Regions from separate parts of the Enterobacter cloacae complex sp. R_G8 genome, predicted to be linked through region 2. Evidence: predicted binding sites of a transcription regulator. Region 2 holds the regulator's gene; the other holds the start of a gene.
The links. Region 2 encodes Fur, which represses iron uptake genes when iron is present. Its sites were predicted from a motif close to ATAATAATGAGAACNACTATCAA; they were not measured.

Region 1 (4,433 bases), 1.8 Mb from region 2:
GTAGCGCGGATGCTGGCTGAAGTTAACGGTCTGGTAAAAGAGCGTCGCCAGCGAGTAGGCGATGTTTAATCCCCACAGGATGGAGAACCCCATCCAGCCGCGGCTGGACTCACGGGCTATCGCCCCCATCACCGAGATGCACGGAATATAGAGCAGGACAAAGATGAGGTAGCTGTAGGCCGCTGACGCGCTGCCAAATTTCTCGCTCATTACGCCCATGGCACCGGTGGCCATTTCGCCGTCGCCTTTGCTGGCTTCAATCGGGTTCGCCAGTACGCTCAGGCTGAAGGTGTCTTTCAGGCTCTGCCAGGTCTCTTCCACCGCGCCGAGCAGTTCATCACCGAGGTGGAACGCTGCCGGGTTAAACGCTTCTTCCTGGATATTCTCAGCGGTGTAGAGCGTGTTCAGGGTGCCGACCACCACCTCTTTTGCCATCGCTCCGGTGAACAGACCAACGGTCGCCTGCCAGTTATCCTCATGCACGCCAATCGGTTTAAACACCGGGGTAATGACGCGGCTGACGGAGGCGAGGGCGGAGTCGTTGATGTTATCCGCCGCCTGCCCGCTCAGGGTGAAGCTGTTCAGCGCGCTCAGGAAGATGCTGACAATGACAATCACTTTACCGGCGCGCAGCACAAAACCTTTCAGGCGCTGCCAGGTCTGGATCGCCAGGCTTTTCAGATGCGGCACGTGATACACCGGCAGTTCCATCACAAACGGTGACGCTTCCCCGCGCATGATGGTGTGTTTAAGCATGAGCCCGGTCAGGATCGCCATCACGATGCCCAGCACATACAGCGAGAAGACCGCCAGTGCTCCTTGCTGACCAAAGAAGGCCGCGGCGAAGACCGCAAAGATAGCCAGTCGCGCTCCGCAGGACATAAATGGCGCCATCATGATGGTCATCAGACGTTCGCGGGGGGCATCAAGCGTGCGCGCACCCATTACCGACGGCACGTTACAGCCGAAGCCGACAATCAGCGGGACGAAGGATTTACCCGGCAGGCCCAGGGCCTGCATCAGACGATCCATCACGAAGGCCGCGCGCGCCATGTACCCGGAGTCCTCAAGGAACGACAGGAATAGGTACATCATGCCGATTTGCGGTACCAGCGGCAGAACGGTGTTGATACCACCACCGATCCCCTGGGCGAGGAAAATGGTCAGCCATTCCGGGAAGTGCAGGGTGTAGCCCAGCCACTGAATGCCGTGGACAAATATCGCCACCGAACCGGCATCGAACACAGGCTGTAGTGCGCCGCCGATGTTAATGGCGAGCAGGAACATCAGGTACATCACCAGTAAAAAGATCGGCAAACCGAGGAAGCGGTTGAGCACAATCTTGTCCACGGCGGCCGTAAAGCGGCTTGGCTCGGCCGTCAGGGCGTTACTGACCACGTCGCAAATGGCGGCGATGGCCTGATAGCGCGCGTCGGCAATGTGCAGGGCCGGGTCATCGAGCTCATCGCTCAGAAGCGCCAGCGCCACGTCCAGTTTGTCGGCGGCATGGCCCGCATAGGCGCGGCTGTAGATATCGCCTTCCAGCATCTGCAGGCCGAGCCACAGGCGCTGTCTGGCGGGCATGCTGTTGTCCATCTCCTGCGCCAGCAGACCGGCTTCGCGCAGCAGCGGTTGCGCATAGTGCACCAGCTCAACGTCGGCGTTGCCCGCGTGGCGGTCAATGGCCAGCTTCAGCGCGTCAATTCCGCGGGCACGGGTAGAAACCAGCGGCACTACCGGGCAGCCCAGACGCGCGGAGAGGGCATCGACGTCGATACGCAGCTTTTGTTTCTCTGCGATGTCGAGCATGTTGAGCGCCACAATGCAGGGGATCCCCAGCTCAAGCAATTGCAGCGTCAGATAGAGGTTACGCTCCAGGTTAGACGCATCGACCACGTTGATTAACAGGTCCGCATCGCCACTCAGAATATAGTGACAGGCAATCTGCTCATCGAGCGAGGTTTGTGACGAAATGGTGGTTAAGGAGTAGGTGCCGGGCAGATCCACCAGGGTGACCTGATTGTCTGTCGTGGTGAACTGGCCTTCTTTACGTTCTACCGTTACGCCCGCCCAGTTACCCACACGCTGGCGTGCACCGGTGAGCTGGTTAAATAACGTTGTCTTGCCGGAATTAGGATTGCCAATTAAGCCAATAGTTAATTTTTTCATTGTTTTCGACTCACTGAAACCGCTGGCTTGTTATTGGGATAAGGCTTCGACTTCAATTAATGCGAGGTCTTTTTTACGCAGTACCAGATTCACACGCCGGGTTTCGATATGAACAGGATCCCCTAACGGGGCCACGCGCACCACCTGGAATGACGAGCCGGGCAGCATGCCCAGCGACAGCAGCTTTTGCCGATAGGCCGGGCTAATTTCGCGGGTAAAACCGGTAATTTTCCATGCACTGTCTGGAGTGAATTGCATAATGCCTGATTCCACGGAAGGTTAAATTATCTACTATGGGATGATAATGAGAATAGTTTTTATCAGCAATATGAAAACTGTGACGGAATGTTGTTAAGCGTATTAATTTACGGCCTGTTTGACCTTGCTCAATATTTGCTGAATTACGGGGCAGGGAATAATAAATGTATTTGTTAACGGAGTGATAAATGGTGGTTTAAATATGGATATGCAATCGGTTTCATCTCTTGCGATATAATTTGTCCTCTCACCCCGGCCCTCTCCCCTTTGGGGAGAGGGTTAGGGTGAGGGGCATTTACAACCTTAGCGTTTCTTACCCATCGCGGCCGCCAGCGCATCCATCATCGCGCTGTTGCCCGCAGGCTGAGCATCACGTCCGCGTGGCTTCGCGCCTTTTGCGGCCGGGCGCTGCTGCTCACGGCCACCGCCGTTACTGCCGCGGCGCGCGTTGGTTTCACCTGGCTGTTCGTCCAGACGCATGGTCAGCGCGATGCGCTTGCGCTGCAGGTCCACTTCCAGCACTTTCACCTTCACGATATCGCCCGCTTTGACCACCGTATGCGGATCTTCAACGAACTTGTCGGCGAGCGATGAGATATGCACCAGGCCATCCTGATGCACGCCGATATCGACAAAAGCGCCAAAGTTAGTGACGTTGGTGACGGCACCTTCCAGCACCATGCCCGGCAGGAGATCGTTCATGGTCTCGATGCCGTCGGCAAAGGTCGCGGTTTTGAACTCAGGACGCGGATCGCGGCCCGGTTTTTCCAGCTCTTTGATGATGTCGGTCACGGTCGGCACGCCGAACTGCTCGTCGGTGAAATCGACTGCTTTCAGGTTGCGCAGTGCGTTGCTGTCGCCCATCAGGTCTTTGAGTGCCTGCTGGGTCGCTGCCAGAATGCGCTCAACCACCGGGTAGGCTTCCGGGTGAACGGTTGACGCATCCAGCGGGTTATCGCCGTGGTTGATGCGCAGGAAGCCCGCACACTGCTCAAACGCTTTCGGCCCCAGACGGCTTACCTTCAGCAACTGCTGGCGGTTCTGGAACTGGCCGTTCTCATCACGCCAGGCAACGATGTTCTGCGCCATCATGCGGGTTAAGCCTGCCACGCGGGTCAGCAGAGGAACGGAGGCGGTGTTCAGGTCCACGCCCACGGCGTTTACGCAATCTTCCACCACCGCATCCAGCTTACGCGCCAGCTGCGTCTGGCTCACGTCGTGCTGATACTGGCCCACACCGATGGATTTCGGGTCGATCTTCACCAGCTCCGCCAGCGGATCCTGCAGACGACGGGCGATAGAGACCGCACCGCGCAGGGAGACGTCCAGATCCGGGAACTCCTGGGCCGCCAGCTCAGACGCAGAATAGACGGACGCACCGGCCTCGCTGACGATCACTTTCTGCGCCGTCACTTTCGGGAACTGTTTCTGCACGTCGAGGTAGAAACGTTCGGTTTCGCGGGAGGCCGTACCGTTGCCGATGGCCACCAGCTCGACGTTATATTTCTCGCACAGCGCGGCCACCACAACCGCCGCTTTCGCCGCCTGACCGGTATGCGGGTAAATGGTGTCGGTTGCCACCAGCTTGCCGGTACCGTCAACCACTGCCACTTTTACGCCGGTACGCAAACCCGGATCGAGACCCATGGTCGCACGCAGGCCAGCAGGTGCGGCCATCAGCAGGTCATGCAGGTTACGGGCAAAGACGTTGATTGCTTCGTCTTCAGCGCGCTCGCGCACGGTGCCCATCAGTTCGGTTTCGAGGTGCATCAACACCTTAATGCGCCACGTCCAGCTCACCACGCCTTTACGCCAGCTGTCTGCCGGGGCGTTATTCAGGCGCAGGCCGAGGTGGTCGGTGATGATCTGCTCGCAGTGGCTCTCTTTTGGCGGCTCATCAAACTGCGGGTCGGCGTTGAGAGAGAGCTGCAGCACGCCTTCATTACGGCCGCGGAACATGGCCAGTGCACGGTGAGAAGGCACGGTTGAAATCGGTTCGTGGTGAT
Region 2 (4,433 bases):
AATTCGTCAAAGAGGAATAATCTATGCGTACGTTCAGTGGCAAACGTAGTGCGCTGGCGCTGGCTATTGCCGGTGTGACAGCAATGTCAGGCCTGGTGGTGACGCCAGACGCTAAAGCTGCAGGCTTCATCGATGATTCAACCCTCACGGGCGGTATTTATTACTGGCAGCGTGAACGTGACCGTAAGGATGTCACGGAAGATAAATATAAAACGAACCTTTCTCACTCTACCTGGAACGCCAACCTGGATTTCCAGTCTGGTTACGCTGCCGATATGTTCGGTCTGGATATTGCCGCCTTCACGGCAATTGAAATGGCGGAAAATGGTGACAGCGGCCACCCGAACGAAATTGCCTTCTCCTCCAGTAATAAAGCGTATAAAGAAGACTGGTCCGGAGATAAAAGCGGTATCAGCCTGTATAAAGCTGCCGCGAAATTTAAATACGGCCCGGTATGGGCGCGCGGTGGTTATATTCAGCCAACCGGTCAAACCCTGTTAGCACCGCACTGGAGCTTTATGCCAGGTACCTATCAGGGGGCAGAAGCGGGCGCCAATTTTGATTACGGTGACGCAGGTGCGTTGAGCTTCTCGTATATGTGGACCAACGAGTATAAAGCGCCGTGGCATATCGAAATGGACAAGTTCTACCAGAACGATAAAAAGACCAAAGTGGATTATCTCCACTCGCTGGGTGCGAAGTACGACTTTAAAAATGATTTAGTGCTTGAAGCGGCATTTGGTCAGGCGGAAGGCTATATCGACCAGTATTTTGCTAAAGCCAGTTACAAATTTGATATTGCTGGTAGCCCGCTGAGTACCAGTTACCAGTTCTACGGTACGCGAGACAAAGTCAGTGATGGCAGCGTGAATGATATTTATGACGGCACGGCGTGGTTGCAGGCGCTGACCTTCGGCTACAAAGTCGGCCAGGTGGATTTGCGTCTTGAAGGAACGTGGGTGAAAGCGGAAGGGCAGCAGGGCTACTTCCTGCAGCGTATGACCCCAACCTATGCATCTTCAAACGGTCGTCTGGATATCTGGTGGGATAACCGTTCCGACTTCAACGCCGATGGCGAAAAAGCGGTCTTCTTCGGCGCAATGTATGATCTGAAAAACTGGAACCTGCCAGGCTGGGCGGTGGGGGCATCTTACGCCTACGCATGGGACGCGAAGCCTGCTGATATGGCAACACCGGACGCATACTACGATCCAAACTATCGCCTCAAAGAGTCCTCTTACAGCCTGGATGCGATCTACACCCTGCAGGATGGTCGCGCCAAAGGAACCATGTTCAAACTGCACTTTACACAATACGACAACCACTCCGATATCCCGAGCTACGCGGGCGGTTACGGCAACATCTTCCAGGATGAACGCGACGTGAAATTCATGGTTATCGCACCGTTCACCATCTTCTGATGACTCGTCCGGCGGGGTAATTCCCGCCGGACCGGAGACTACATATGAAAAAGATTGTAATCGTCGCGTTGCTGGCATCGGGACTGGTGGCTTGTGCGCAGAATCAGGCCCCGAAAGAGGACTCCCGTCTGAAAGATGCCTACAGCGCCTGTATCAATACGGCGGAGGGTTCGCCGGAGAAGATCGAAGCCTGCCAGAGCGTGCTGAATGTGCTGAAAAAAGAGAAAGCGCATGAGCAGTTCGCAACCCAGGAGAATATTCGCGTGATGGATTACCAGGCCTGTATCCAGGCGCGCAAAACCGGTAACGATCAGGAAGTCGCGAAGCGTTGCGATCGGATCTGGGAAGAGATTCGCAGCAACAACAGTCACTAACTCGTTATTATCATGCCCGGTGGCGCTGCGCTGCCGGGCTTTTTTTTTGCCAGACAACAGGCAAAAAAAAGCCAACCTTACGGCTGGCTCAGAGTATGAAAGCGTGCTTATTTCGCGTCGTGCGCGTGATCGTCTTCGCGGCAATCGCCTTCAGCGCAGTGACCATACAGGTACAGGCTGTGGTTTGTCAGGCGGATGCCATGACGGGCAGCGATTTCACGCTGGCGTGATTCAATGGAATCATCGCTGAATTCAATGACCTTGCCGCAATCCAGGCAGATCAGGTGATCGTGGTGATGCTGTTGAGTCAGTTCGAATACAGATTTACCGCCTTCGAAATTATGACGGGTGACAATGCCCGCGTCATCAAACTGGTTCAGCACACGATAAACGGTTGCCAGCCCAATCTCTTCGCCCATGTCGATAAGACGCTTATAAAGGTCTTCCGCACTGACATGGTGATTGTCTGGACCCTGAAGCACTTCAAGGATTTTTAACCGAGGAAGCGTAACTTTCAGGCCAGCCTTCTTTAATGCGGTATTGTTGTCAGTCATGCGGAATCTGTCCTGTTGCTAAACGATTCACTTCTATAGGAAGTGACAGAAAATGCACCTGGGATAATGCGTCTCATTATAGAACTGCCATGGCTAAATGAAAACTGCAAGTCTCATGTAAAGTATGCTTATAAAAACGTGGTATCACCAACAAACTTGCTCAATGGGAGCCACGTTTTATCAGGGGGACATTGTACAGGTCTGGGCGAAAAAGTTAAAAGATTGTAGCGATTAATTTAATCGGTTTGACCTGGTTTGCTGGCGCAACCCTCGTTGCGCCGCAATAAAAATCAGGCGTTGAGGATATCGTCCAGGTGCAGCTCTTCACGGATCTGCTTAACCCATTTTTCAACGCGCTCTGCTGTCAGTTCTGGCTGACGGTCTTCGTCAATCGCCAGACCCACGAAGTGATCGTCATCAGCCAGACCTTTAGACGCTTCAAAGTGGTAGCCGGCGGTAGGCCAGTGACCTACGATAACGGCGCCGTTTGGTTCAATGATGTCGCGGATGGTACCCAGCGCATCACAGAAGTACTCGGCATAGTCTTCCTGGTCACCGCAGCCAAACAGGGCAACCAGCTTGCCGTTGAAATCCACTTCTTCCAGTGTCGGGAAGAAATCATCCCAGTCACACTGGGCTTCACCGTAATACCAGGTAGGGATACCCAGCAGCAGGATGTCATAGCCTTCGAGATCTTCTTTGCTGCTCTTGGCGATGTCGTGCACATCGGCAACGTCTTTACCGAGCTGTTTTTGAATGTTTTTTGCGATATTTTCGGTATTGCCGGTATCACTGCCGAAGAAAATGCCGATAATTGCCATGAGTAAAATAACCTCTTGATACTTAATGGTATGGTGGCGCAATTTGTCCACGGATAAAGGCAATAATAGCAGAACAGGCAACCCTGCGGAAACAGCTATCGCGCAGGACTGCACTCTGTGCTACATGAAAAGGGTAATAAAGGGATTTTTCGGACTTATGCCTTGCTGCGCATGGTCTCGAGTTGGGTGATTAACATCTCTTCAATCAGCTCGCTGCGGCTGATATTACGCGCGTCAGCCAGTTCGTTTAGCGCATCGACGGCGTCGGCGTTGAGCTTCAGTTCGACACGCTTAAGTCCACGATTTTTATCGCGTTTAAGCTGGTTGCGTTTATTAATACGCAGCTGTTCGTCGCGCGAAAGCGGATTCGTTTTCGGTCGTCCCGGTCGACGCTCATTCGCGAACAGATCTAGTGTCGTACGGTCCGTTTGTTCTTTGGCCATGATTCTGAGACTTCGGGGGAAACACGCCGCCCTGCTAATGCCCGGGCGATAAGCGCGCCATCATACATCACCAAAAACGACACGCCAACGACTGGAAGCCCGCAGCCTTCCAGTCGCTCTCTTTTTAATCAATTTGCCGTGTCAGTGAGATAGCGGCGAATGGCGCGTAAGACGGCGTCTGGTTTTTCCGCGTGAACCCAATGTCCGGCGCCAGCGATGACGTGGGCACGGGCCTGGGGGAATTGCGCCAGCAGGGTATCGCGGTAAGCGTCGGTGACGTACGGCGAATTGCCGCCACGAATAAAGAGGGTAGGGTGCGGCCATGCCGGAACGGTTTTCCAGCCGACGATGTTATCGTACTGCTCCCACAGCACCGGCACGTTGAAACGCCACTGGCCGTCAACGAACGATTTCAGCAGGAACTGGATCACACCTTCTTCATCAAGATGCTCACGCATGACAGCGGCTGCCTGTTGACGGCTGGAGACGCCAGCTTCCGTCACCGCGTTGATGGCGGCAAAAATCTCGTCATGACGACGGACGTCGTAATCTACCGGGGCGACATCAATGACCACCAGGCCACTTATTCTCTCCGGTGCCAGCGCCGTCAGGGCCATGACCGCTTTGCCGCCCATTGAGTGCCCGATCAAGGTCACTTTCTCAAGATTGCTGGCATCCAGCGTATCGAGCAGATCCTGCGCCATGGCCGCATAGGTCATCTCCTCTGAACGCCCGGACAGGCCATGATTTCGCATATCGACCTGCAAAATATCGTGATCGGTAACCAGATCGCGTGCCAGTACGCCCAGGTTATCCAGAC

Region 1: a site for Fur is predicted at 2,468-2,490, ahead of feoA (ferrous iron transporter A). Genes of this name have one in related genera too.

What each region holds. Positions count from the first base shown of each region.
Region 1 covers NZ_CP102246.1:581,904-586,336, forward strand. Annotated here, with positions in the region: gene feoB (Fe(2+) transporter permease subunit FeoB) at 1-2,169, opposite strand, end outside; gene feoA (ferrous iron transporter A) at 2,200-2,427, opposite strand; gene NQ842_RS02680 (Tex family protein) at 2,731-4,433, opposite strand, start outside.
Region 2 covers NZ_CP102246.1:3,716,162-3,720,594, reverse strand. Annotated here, with positions in the region: gene chiP (chitoporin) at 24-1,421, shown strand; gene chiQ (ChiQ/YbfN family lipoprotein) at 1,466-1,795, shown strand; gene fur (ferric iron uptake transcriptional regulator) at 1,903-2,349, opposite strand; gene fldA (flavodoxin FldA) at 2,640-3,170, opposite strand; gene ybfE (LexA regulated protein) at 3,326-3,613, opposite strand; gene ybfF (esterase) at 3,742-4,433, opposite strand, start outside.